3 regions of the Vibrio sp. KUL70 genome follow, and region 2 is predicted to be linked to each of the others. Evidence: predicted binding sites of a transcription regulator. Region 2 holds the regulator's gene; each other region holds the start of a gene.
What was found. Region 2 encodes CRP, which controls carbon source genes, mostly activating them, when cyclic AMP is high. Its sites were predicted from a motif close to TGTGANNNNNNTCACA; they were not measured.

Region 1 (4,292 bases), on a different replicon from region 2:
ACGAATGTGGGTCTTGATGGTTGTCCCTGCCACATCCAGCTCTTGTGCGATCTGTTCGTTACTAAAGCCTGAGTAGATTAGCCCCAGTACCTGCCATTCGCGTTGCGTGAGTGGGCTAGTACGCACAAGCTCAGGAATATTGGGGTGGTTGACCAAGTTCTCGACAAAGTCTTCATCGAAGTGCACAGAGCGGCTGCGCTGGGTGGTTGAGATGTCCTTCATGATCTGTTGCGCACGGTGGCGTTCTAGATCGCCTAGGCCAGGTTTATTACTCAGCTTATCAAGAATGTGTCCAATCGTTGAACCATCAACAAGGAAGTTGCCGACCATACCGGTTTGGTTGGTCATGTGTAGCGCTTCTTCAAGTAGAATGCGCGCACTCTCTTCATCGTTGGTTTTGATTCGCAGTACCGCTTCAACAATCAAGTTGCGGTTGGTGTCTGTCACGAGATTCGAGCGTTTTGCCTCACTCTTCAAAAATAGCAGGGCTTCTTCAGCTTCTTCAAACTGCTCCAACATGATGTGTGCGCGTACGATGTTACGCCACTGGAGCTGGCAGAAGTGGTTACTCGCTGACTCAGGGCGAACTGCTACGTTCAACCAATCTTGAATCGAATCTTTATCTCCTTTCACTTGCCAGAACAGTAGAAGTGAAAGAGAGGCGTTCGCTGTCCAATCTACATGATAAGTGGATTGGCGCAGAAGGTGCTGAATCTGGTCGATAAATTTGGCCGCTTTATCAATTTCACCACGGCTCAGTGCAATGCGAGCTAGCATAGAGTAGCTGTGCAGGTGCTTGCTTGGCGAGTGGTGACCGAGAATATCTAATCCTTTGTAGCAGCACTCCTCCGCTTCGTCTAAGCGGTTCCAACACCAACAGATCTGAGCACGCACGCGCAACAGGAATTCATGAAGTGGTACGTATTGTAGTTGATGTTCTTCGATAAGCTTAAAGGCACTGTCTTGAAGTTCGAAAGCCGCTTGAACGTACCCCTGTGCTATCAGGATTTCGCTCTGTTGCAAAATCGCCCACAGTGCTTGATGGTATACCTGATATTGGCGTGCCAATTTCTCGGTTTGTTGCATCATAGGCAATGCGCGGCTTAAGTTGCCCATTACATGGTTAACTTCACCTACAACCGAAGTGGCAACGATACGGCTGCGGTAGACGGTAGTATTGAGTTGGCTTAGTGCCAATTCTGCTAGCTCGAGTGCCTTTTCAGGTTCGTTGCTGTTAATGGCAACTTGGGCTCGGAGTGCGTTGTACTGACCTTGCTGCTGGGTATCAAGCTCAATATTACGGGCCTGATATTGAGACTCTGCCTCTTCTAACAGTGTGCCTACTTGGTCATAGCGGTGTTGGCTCTGCGCTAACCAAGCACGCAGCATCGACAGTTTTGGGTCACTGTAAAGCTGATCTGGCGTTAGCTGTTTGATCGCCATCTCTAATGAAGAGAGTTCCCCTTGGTTAAACATCTGCCAGCCGTGAGTACCTAAGATCTGGACAATTAACTCAGCATTGTTGGCTCTTTGCGCATGGCGAAGAGCTTGGTGAGGCGTGTTCTGTTTTAGCCACGCTTGGGCGGCTGCATTGTGCAGTTCTGCTTCTTGCTGAGGGATGCGCGCTTGACGTTCGTGAGCTAAAAACTCAGCGAATAGGTTGTGGAAACGGTACCAGTTTTTCTCACCCTCTAATGGGTAGATAAACAGTCCAAACCGGTTGAGAGACTCAATCATTCCTAGTGCGTCTTCACGTTGAGTGAGTGCACACACCAACTCATCATTAAAGTGATCTAACACAGAGCACTGCATTAAGAAGTGACGAGTCTCTTTGTCCAGTAAATCAAAGACTTCTTCTACTAAGTAATCCCAGAGGTGGGCGTGATTAAAGTGAGAAACCGATTCTGCCGATTGAGCAAGTGTACGCTTTTGATGCTGTGCTTGTAGAGCTATCAACTGCAGTGCGGAAGGCCAACCTTCTACATAGGCACAGATGCTGCCCGCAGTGATGTCATCAACGCCGTCTGTAACGCGTTGATTAAAGAAGCGAGTAGTTTCTTCCGTATCAAATGCCAACGAATCGTTACCTAGTTCTATCATCAGGTCACGTACGCGTAAGTTTGCTGTGCCAAGTGGTGGTGTCCCGCGACTCGTGACAACAAGCGTTAAGTTGTCTGGCATATGTTTCAAGAAGAAACGCATCGCTTCATGCACATCGTCATTGTTAACAAGGTGGTAATCGTCGAGTACAAGGAAGCACTCATGATGAAAGTTCGCCATTTCAGCGAACACTTCACTCAATAGGGAGTGCAGTGATGAGAACTGACGTTTTTCCGCTAATTTTTGCGCGTTAGGGCAGGCGTTTTGCGTCGCTTTATTGAGAGATTGCAGCAGATAGTTGATGAAACGGAAAGCGTCATTGTCGCTATCGTCAATGCTGTACCACCCTACGTTAGGTTTATCCACCAACCATTGAGCGGCCATCGTCGTTTTTCCGTAGCCTGCAGGGGAGCGGAATAATACAAGCTTATAGCAGTCGGCATTTTGCAGCAGATCTAATACGCGTGGTCTTAAGATTGCGTTGTGTAATCGCCCCGGGCGAGTCAGTTTAGACGGGATCCACATGTCGAAGGTTACCTATTCCGTAGCTCTTATCTCTATAGGGAGAGTCGATTGTGTATAACCGACCATCAGAACAAAAGCCGTTATGAATTAATTCTGAGGCTATGTTACGTGAAGAAAAATGGCACAGACCATGATCAGCCTCAGAAATCTTGCACTGTGGCATGTTTTGACTCAGCTACGCCCTATAAATGTGACATTAATCACCAAATGATGTGGTTTGCGATCGTGATATTGCTCAGTTCTACACGTGAATTTATGTAAAAGGTGAGAATAAGAAAAATATTTCGTGATCCAAATATCAGAACTCGCAAGAAAGTGAAAATAGGTAAACAAAAATTTCATCATTCAAAGTTAAGTTATGGAACGGGGGCTTGTGATCATAATCACTCCTATTTTTTATTCTGGAGCTGAACATGAGATTTAGATCACTAACCCAACGTCAGTACGCCCCCTACGCCCTTTCATCTACTCCTAGTCAGCCGTTAGACCGGGATGATGTTTAGTTAATTGTGACCATGCACGATATGTCACAGATGAATTAGAAAAAATAAAAGCGAGATTTCTGAAATGAAAGCAACTCAGCAAAAAACTTTTGATAAAGTGTCGTTCCAAGAAAGTGTTAAGAAACATCTGTCTGCAACCTACGCAACAACAGTAGAAACAGCGGACAGCCGCGCATGGTACCTAGCAATGGGACGTGCTCTAGCAGAACTGACAACATTCGATCTGCTTGCTACTGAAAATGATGAGAAGATTAAAAACGCCAAGAGCGTTAACTACCTATCTCTTGAGTTCCTCATTGGCCGTCTAACAGGTAACAACCTGATCAGCATGGGTCTTTACGAGCAAATCACTCATGCAATGGAGGAGTTAGGTCAAAACCTGACGGATCTTCTAGAAGAAGAGCGTGACCCATCACTAGGTAATGGTGGCCTAGGTCGTTTAGCAGCATGTTTCATGGATTCGTGTGCAGCTCAAGAATTCCCAACAGTCGGTTACGGCTTACACTACGAATACGGCCTATTTAAGCAGTCTTTCGAAGACGGTCGCCAAAAAGAAGCGCCAGATGCATGGCGTGGCGTTGAAGGTTACCCTTGGGAGATTGCTCGCCCAGAACTGGCACAAGAGATCGGTTTCTACGGTCACGTTGAAGTGGTTGAAGAGAACGGGAAACAAGTTCGTAAATGGGTTCCGGGCATGTCTGTTAAAGCAATGCCTTGGGATCTACCAATCGTTGGTTACGAGTCAGATACTGTTTACCCACTGCGTCTTTGGGAATGTCAGGCTATTGCGCCATTCTCACTAGCAAGCTTCAACAACGGTGACTACTTCGAAGCACAACACGCGCTAATCGATGCTGGTAACATCACTAAAGTTCTATACCCGAACGACAACCACGAAAAAGGTAAGACTCTTCGTCTAATGCAGCAGTACTTCCACTCTGCAGCGTCTGTTCGCGATATCCTACGTCGCCACGAAGCAGCAGGTTTTGCTCTAGCGGATCTGCCTAAGCAAGAGACTATTCAGCTGAACGACACGCACCCAACAATCGCTATCCCAGAGCTAATGCGCATCCTTATCGATGAGAAAGGCCTAGATTGGGATACCGCTTGGGATATCAGTGCAAACACGTTCGCATACACGAACCACACACTACTTCCTGAAGC
Region 2 (4,292 bases):
AAGAGAACAGCGAAGAGATCGCACAAATCATTGCCAAAGAAACGGGTAAACCAATTTGGGAAACTCGCACTGAAGCGGGTGCGATGGCGGGTAAGATTGCTATCTCAATTCGTGCATATCACGACCGTACAGGTGAATCATCACGTGAAGCGGCAGGTAACCAGATCGTTTTGCGTCATCGCCCTCTAGGTGTCATGGCGGTATTTGGGCCTTACAACTTCCCGGGTCACCTGCCTAATGGTCATATTGTTCCTGCATTGCTATCGGGTAATACGATTGTATTCAAACCATCGGAGCAGACACCGTGGACAGGTGAGTTCGCGATGAAGCTTTGGCAAGAAGCTGGCCTACCTGCTGGTGTTATTAACCTTGTTCAAGGTGCTAAAGAGACAGGTATTGCGCTAGCGGATGCGAAAGGCATAGATGGCGTGCTATTTACGGGCAGCGCTAACACAGGTCACATACTGCACCGTCAGTTTGCGGGTCAACCGGGTAAGATGCTGGCACTAGAGATGGGGGGTAACAACCCTATGGTGATCAGCGAACACTTTGGTGACGTTGATGCTACGGTATACACCATTATCCAATCTGCCTTTATCAGTGCGGGTCAACGTTGTACTTGTGCACGTCGTCTGTATGTTCCTGTGGGTGAGAAAGGTGATCAACTGCTCGATAGTCTAGTGGCAGCAACCAAAAAGATTCGTGTAGACCAACCGTTCGCTGAGCCTGCTCCTTTCATGGGGCCACAAATCTCAGAAGCGGCGGCTAAGTTCATTCTAGATGCGCAAGCAAACCTGCAATCTTTAGGTGGCGTAAGCCTAGTAGAAGCGAAAGCTGGTGAAGCTGCATTCGTCACTCCGGGCATCATCGATGCAACTAACATTGCAGAGCTGCCAGACGAAGAGTACTTCGGCCCACTACTACAAGTGATTCGTTACAACTCATTAGAGCAAGCGGTTGAATTGGCGAACGACACCCGTTTTGGTTTGTCTGCAGGCCTTGTATCAACAGACGACTCTGAGTGGGAATACTTCGTTGATCACATCCGTGCAGGTATTGTTAACCGTAACCGTCAGCTAACAGGCGCAAGTGGTGACGCACCATTTGGTGGCCCAGGTGCTTCAGGCAACCTACGCCCGAGTGCTTACTACGCAGCGGATTACTGTGCATACCCAATGGCATCGATGGAAGGCCGTGAAACGCAGCTTCCAGCGACTTTCAGCCCTGGTATCGAGCTGTAGCAACAACGACCACCTACAACAAAAATCACAATGGGAGGTAGGGAAGTTTGACCTCCTTTGGATTATTCGCTGGGCGTCTGACCTAGCGAGATATAACAATAAAATAAGTATGTCACAAGCTGATGGCTGCTGACTTTGTCTCGCAGCCACACTCTTTCTAATCCAACTCTCTAGCTTGAGCTTGCTAGAACCCGACAAGGAGTCACCATGACACCCGATCTACTGTTCAAATCCCTCTGGGATGACTACATCGAACGCCTCTGCCCATCTGCTGAGAAGGTACATCAGCTGTTGAAAGAAGAGGAAGACCTTATCAATGATCACATTGCGTTGCGTACGTTTAATGTTGCGCCTTTGGGGATCGAGACGCTGGCTAAACCTTTCTTAGCACTTGGTTACAAAGCGTGTGGTGACTACCTGTTTGAAAGCAAGAAACTCGTGGCTAAGCACTTTGAACACCCAGATCCAACCCAACCCAAAGTGTTCATTAGTGAGCTGAAAGTGGAAGAGTGTTCGGTAGAGCTACAAGCGATCGTGGCTAAGTTGGTTGCGCAAGTGGATGCAAGCAAGCTAGAGGGGCAAGATTTCCTATATGGCGGTCGTCTGTGGGACTTGGATTTCCAAGATTACAAACAACTGGCGACAGAGAGCGAATACGCGTCTTGGTTGTCCGCGCATGGTTATGGTGCTAACCACTTTACCGTGAGTGTGAACCAGTTAAATGCGTTCTCTGAAGTGCAAGCCGTGAATGGTCATTTGAGTGAGTCCGGTTTTACAATCAACAGTGTTGGCGGCCAAGTGAAAGGCTCTCCAGAGGTGCTGTTAGAGCAGTCATCAACAATGGCAGATAAAGTGAAGGTAGAGTTCTCTGAGGGAACTGAATTGGTGCCTGGTGGCTTCTATGAGTTTGCTAAGCGCTACCCAATGGCGAATGGCGATCTCTACACCGGTTTTGTTGCAGCATCGGCTGACAAAATCTTTGAGAGTACCAACGGTTAAAGAAAGATATGAGCACGCGTTTGACTCTAGAGATACGGGTACGCTTCGCTTAACAAGGCGAAAGCCTTATGTGTTCCATTCGTACCTCGTATCTCGTATCTCGTATCTTCAATCGATAAAGAAAAAGCCACCAAATTCGCATTTGGTGGCTTTTGAATTTTTATCGGTTAATCGAGATTAACGCGTACCGTAAACAACGATAGTTTTACCGTGAGCAGAAATTAGGTTTTGCTCTTCTAGCATCTTCAAGATACGACCTACAGTCTCACGCGAACAGCCAACAATCTGACCGATCTCTTGACGAGTGATCTTGATTTGCATGCCATCTGGGTGAGTCATCGCATCAGGTTGTTTCGCTAGGTTTAGTAGCGTTTGTGCAATACGGCCAGTAACGTCAAGGAACGCTAAGTCACCAACTTTTTGGCTGGTAACTTGTAGACGGCTTGCCATTTGAGCAGAAAGACGCATCAGGATGTCTGGGTTCACTTGGATAAGTTGACGGAATTTCTTGAAAGAAATCTCTGCAACTTCACAAGGAGATTTTGCACGAACCCATGCAGTACGCTCTTGGTCTTCTTCGAATAGGCCAAGCTCGCCGATAAAGTCGCCTTGGTTTAGGTAAGAAAGAATCATCTCCTTACCTTCTTCGTCTTTGATAAGAACTGCCACAGAACCTTTCACGATGTAGTACAGGGTCTCTGCCTTTTCACCAGCGTGAATCAGAGTACTCTTTGAAGGGTACTTATGAATATGACAGTGTGAAAGGAACCACTCTAATGTTGGATCGGTTTGAGGTTTACCTAGAACCATAATATCTCACTTCCTCTGCAGGGTATGCTTGCCGCTTTCCATATTTTAGCTAAGCCTGAATTTGACTTCTTAGGATAAGAACACTTGTTCTGTGCTGCAAGCTATCTTGTGTTTCGGTTAAGAATAGTATCCTTTTTCAGTCACTATTTCTTGATTTTAATCGTGACCTAGCTACGATTTTTTACGCAAAATTGTGCACATGATCACGGTATGAAAAGTAATCAACCAGAACGCCATTCCGTTAGCCGATTTTTCCCGTTTCAATGAGCTGTTGTAAGATTGGTCTTACAATGAGCTCCATAGCAAAGCTCATTTTCCCGCCAGGCACAACGAGTGTATTGTGACGAGACATAAATGAGCCATCAATCATAGCGAGCAGGTACGGGAAGTCGACGTTTTTGATACCACGCAGACGAATAACTACGAAACTTTCGTCAAGACTAGGGATGCCTTTTGCGTTAAGTGGGTTGGAAGTATCAACAGTCGGTACTCGCTGAAAATTGATATGGGTACGCGAAAACTGTGGAGTGATGTAGTTGAGATAGTCGTCCATTGAACGAACAATGGAATCCATCACCGCTTCACGTGAGTGCCCGCGATCACGTGTATCTCGGACGAATTTTTGAATCCACTCTAGGTTAACGATGGGCACCATGCCAATCAGCAGGTCAACATGTTGCGATACATTGACATCACCATCGACAACCCCACCATGTAGGCCTTCGTAAAACATCACATCAGAGTTTTCTGGGATCTCTTGCCAAGGAGTAAAAGTGCCTGGCATTTGATTGTAAGGTACTGCTTCGTCAAAGGTGTGTAGGTAGCGTCTAACCTGTCCTGTACCTTCATTACCGTATTTGCGGAAAAACTCTTCTAATGCTCCGAAATCGTTGGCTTGCGGACCGAAGTAGCTGATGTGTTTCCCTTGCTCACGCGCTTTGCGGATCTCGACGTCCATCTCTGGTCGAGTGAAGCGGTGAAAACTATCCCCTTCAACCCAAGCAGCCTTCACGTCCATCATATTGAACATTTTTCGGAAGGCTTCTGAGGTAGTGGTGGTACCGGCTCCTGAAGAACCCGTAACCGCAATAATTGGATGTTTAGCGGACATGACAACCCTTGTCGTTAGAATAACTTACTTGTTAGCAATCGTTTTCCACTATAACACGGCTATTTTTTTATGGCAGCCTAGAAGCGTTTTGTGAGTTGGATATCGACGGTTTCGTGCAGTTCAGAAAAAAC
Region 3 (4,292 bases), 1.1 Mb from region 2:
TGAATGAGCTGATCGACATTGTAAACATGACACCACTGATGCACGTGTCTGGTATGTTGGGGAAAGAGTGCAACTACACCAGTTGGATTGTTCCAATGGCTTGGCACCCGACCAATCAAAACGCGGTTATCGTTGTTGATCTAGCGAAAGACCCAGCACCACTGCTTGAATTAGACGCAGATGAATTGCGTGAACGACTCTACACCAAACACAGCGAATTGGGCCCAGATGAGCGACCAGTGCCGATTAAACTCGTGCAACTGAACAAGTGCCCTATTCTTGCTCCTGCGAAAACACTAACAGCCGAAAATGCTGAAACCATTGGCATTGATCGTCAGCAGTGTCTCGCAAACTTAGCGATTCTTCGTGAACACCCAGAGATTCGCGAAAAACTGATTGGTCTTTACTCTGTTGAGCGCGAATACGAGAAAGACGACGATGTTGATACTCAGCTTTACGATGGTTTCTTCTCTCCATCAGATAAAGCCGCAATGGATATTATTCGCCAAACCGAACCAAACAACCTTGCAGCACTCGACATCAGCTTTGCCGACGAACGTATAGAACCCCTTCTGTTCCGTTACAAAGCGCGTCACTACCCTTGGACATTAGACGAGTCAGAGCAGCAAAAATGGGCTAATCACTGTCGTGAGTTTTACGAAAGTCGACTTGAAGAGTACATGCTCAACCTTGAGAATCTTGCTCATGAGCATGAAAACGACGAAAAGAAGATGGCGATACTCAAAGCGGTATATCAATACGTTGAGAAATTAGCGAGTTAAATTAAAAGTGTCGTCATTCTAAAGCCTTAAATAACGGTTACTCGTTAGCCGTTATCCATTAACTCAGAAAGAGACCCCCTTTGAAAGAAAGATTGATCCAACTCGTGTATCTAATGATCTCTTTTACATTAATCATCGGTGCACTAACAGCAGGCAATGCCATTCAAAGCCTTCTCGATACTGCAATTCCCGGAAGTATCTTTGGGATGCTGCTGCTTTTCTTCGCGATGGTGATCGGAATTATTCCATCTCATTGGGTTCAACCTGGTGCGAGCCTGATCATCCGTTTCATGATCTTACTGTTTGTGCCTATCAGTGTTGGCCTAATGGAACACTTCGACATGCTAATTGCCAACGCCCTTCCTATTTTAGCCAGTGCGGTTGGTGGCACACTGATCGTTCTTGTTTCTCTGTCTTGGTTCCTAGACCGAGTGATTGCGAAGGGGAAATAATATGTGGATTCTTCTGACTATTGTTGTGTTTCTTTTTGCACGTTGGGTAAGTCAAAAAGTAAACTCGCCATTATGTAACCCTCTATTGATTAGCTTAGCGATCATTATTCCTGTACTCACCTATTGGCGAATCCCATTCGAAGAGTATTACGCAGACAACACTTGGATTACCTACATGCTCCAACCAGCCGTTGTTGCGCTTGCTTACCCACTGTATGAACAACTCCCACAGATAAGAGCTAACTGGCGCATTATCACCTTTGCGAGTCTGCTAGGTAGCGTGATGTCGATGCTAAGCGCTGTATTAATCGCTGCAGCTTTTCATGCAGACCTTGGCTTAATTGCCAGTTTACTCGGTAAATCGGTGACGACTCCTATCGCAATGGAAGTGTCTAGTCATCTTGGTGGTGAAGCTGCCATAGCCGCGATCTTAGTGCTTTTGGTTGGACTTTTCGGGGCAATTTTCGCCTATCCAATCTACAACCTGATCGGTATTAAGAGCCCTATCGCTCGTGGACTTACGATGGGAACCGTATCACACGCATTAGGTACAGCGACTAGCGCCGAGAAAGATCCACGAGATGCAGCATTTAGCTCTCTGGCATTAGTTCTGTGTGGTGTTATCACCTCGATATTAGCACCTTCAATGTTCTCATTGGTGCTATGGATATACTCCTAATAGCAAAATACTTAACTTGAAGTAGCTGATAGTCAATCTATGTCATTGCTAATTCCCGAACAAAATCAGAGCGCTTTTCCAACAAATCTTTAGGAAATGCGCTCTTTTTTTCAGCTAAACTATTTATTCATGCAATGTGATGCACCCATCAATTTGTGACTTTAATTACACTTTGCTGGCTGCAAACGATTTCATTTGTGACCTCACTCTAATTGTGCAACACAATGTAACAAGCAACATACATTGGTGACCTCGATCACAGAAAGTTTCTGGGTATTGCATAAACTTAAAGCCTAAGGTCAATTAAGGATTCAACATGAACAGTCGTATTACCCTGGCGCTGGAAAGTGCTCCAGCTTCATTGAAAGCACTTTTAAGTGACATCGTATTAGCAGACAACTTTGACGCCACCATCTCTAAAGAGCAGTTTCAAAGCTTGCTAGATGCAAGCGGTCTTTCTGATAAAGAAGTTCGTCTAGCTTTACTGCCAATCGCAGCTGCGTTCTCTTACGCACCACTTTCTGATTTCTACGTTGGCGCAGTAGTGCGCGGCCTATCTGGTCACATCTACTTCGGTGCAAACATGGAGATTGCAGGTGCACAGCTAGGTCAAACGGTACACGCAGAACAAGCGGCAATCAGTCACGCTTGGATGAAAGGTGAAAAAGGACTTTCTGATATCACCATCAACTACAGCCCTTGTGGTCACTGTCGTCAATTTATGAACGAATTGACTACGGCTAATGAGTTGAAAATCCAGTTACCAGAACGTGAAGAGCGTTCACTCCAAGATTATCTGCCCGACTCTTTCGGCCCTTCTGATCTTGGTATCACCGAAGGCCTGATGACAGAACTTGACCACAAGTACACGACTGAAGAGACAACACCTATTGTTGTTAAAGCTCTAGAGGCCATGAACCGCAGTCATGCCCCTTACACCAAAAACCTAAGCGGTGTTTCACTTCAACTTGCGTCGGGTGAGATCTTCTCAGGTGCATACGCAGAAAACGCGGCATTTAACCCGAGCTTGCCTCCACTTCAAGTAGCGATGATTCAAGTAATGCTGGCAGGTAATAACTTCGACCAAATCGAGAGTGCAGCTCTGGTTGAAAACGCACAAGGCAACATCAGTCACTTGGCAGAGACCCAATCAACGCTAGAAGCAATTAACCCAGATATCCCAGTCACTTACTTAGCAATATAACTGCATTAAGTTAACATGCGATTTACATAAGCAGCCCTCTTTTAGTCGGCTGCTTTTTTTATGCTTAAAATTCACTAAAACCATCACGCAAACGTTTGCTTTTGAGGTTGGAATGAGTATGATCTCCCCGTTCTCAAATACTCGTTCAACATGTTCGGAAGGAATAACTATGTTTGGTACCGCCACTCGTGACAATGCTACTCGTGTACTTCTATTGGGCTCTGGAGAGCTAGGCAAAGAAGTTGCTATTGAGTGTCAACGTTTAGGTTTAGAAGTGATCGCTTGTGATCGCTACCCAGATGCCCCTGCAATGCAAGTTGCTCATCGTAGTCATGTCCTAGACATGCTGGATGGCGATGCGCTTGAAGCTATCATTGAGCTAGAAAAGCCGGATTACGTAGTACCTGAAATTGAAGCCATCGCGACCAGCAAACTGGTTGAATTAGAAGAAAAAGGCTTAAACGTTGTTCCTACTGCGAATGCGACCAAGCTGACAATGAACCGTGAAGGGATTCGTCGCCTCGCAGCAGAAGAGCTGGAACTAATGACTTCACCTTATCGCTTCGCCGATAGTTTTGAAGATTTCTCTGCCGCGGTAGAATTTGTCGGTATCCCTTGTGTCGTCAAACCCGTAATGAGTTCTTCTGGCAAAGGTCAAAGTGTTATTAAGAGTGAAGACGATATCCAAAAAGCGTGGGACTACGCTCAAGAAGGAGGTCGTACTGGCGCTGGACGAGTCATCGTAGAGGGCTTTATCGACTTTGATTACGAAATCACCTTGCTGACAGTTCGAGCGGTGGACGGTATTCACTTCTGTGCGCCAATCGGCCACCGACAAGAAGACGGAGACTATCGCGAGTCATGGCAACCACAGGTGATGTCTGACAATGCACTTAAGGCAGCGCAATACACCGCTGGTAAAGTGGTTGACGCTCTAGGCGGCTACGGCATCTTTGGTGTAGAACTGTTCGTCAAAGGTGATCACGTGATCTTCAATGAGGTATCACCTCGTCCACACGATACCGGCCTAGTTACATTGCTGTCTCAGGACTCCTCTGAGTTTGCTCTGCACGTCCGCGCATTTACAGGCATGCCAATCAAGAATATCACTCAGTACGGCCCTTGTGCGTCTGCCGTTGTTCTTGGTCAGGGTACGTCGACAAATATTCGTTTCG

Region 1: the regulator CRP is predicted to act here: its motif matches at 2,815-2,830, upstream of malT (HTH-type transcriptional regulator MalT).
Region 3: the regulator CRP is predicted to act here: its motif matches at 2,110-2,125, upstream of cdd (cytidine deaminase).

Annotation. Positions count from the first base shown of each region.
Region 1 covers NZ_AP045835.1:879,070-883,361, forward strand. The annotation lists gene malT (HTH-type transcriptional regulator MalT) at 1-2,625, opposite strand, end outside; gene AC6I7V_RS17970 (glycogen/starch/alpha-glucan phosphorylase) at 3,193-4,292, shown strand, end outside.
Region 2 covers NZ_AP045834.1:2,786,600-2,790,891, reverse strand. The annotation lists gene astD (succinylglutamate-semialdehyde dehydrogenase) at 1-1,241, shown strand, start outside; gene AC6I7V_RS12570 (DUF1338 domain-containing protein) at 1,449-2,240, shown strand; gene crp (cAMP-activated global transcriptional regulator CRP) at 2,418-3,050, opposite strand; gene AC6I7V_RS12560 (phosphoribulokinase) at 3,292-4,161, opposite strand; gene AC6I7V_RS12555 (YheU family protein) at 4,239-4,292, opposite strand, start outside.
Region 3 covers NZ_AP045834.1:1,715,769-1,720,060, forward strand. The annotation lists gene sbcB (exodeoxyribonuclease I) at 1-782, shown strand, start outside; gene AC6I7V_RS07435 (CidA/LrgA family protein) at 863-1,234, shown strand; gene AC6I7V_RS07440 (LrgB family protein) at 1,236-1,913, shown strand; gene cdd (cytidine deaminase) at 2,230-3,117, shown strand; gene purT (formate-dependent phosphoribosylglycinamide formyltransferase) at 3,287-4,292, shown strand, end outside.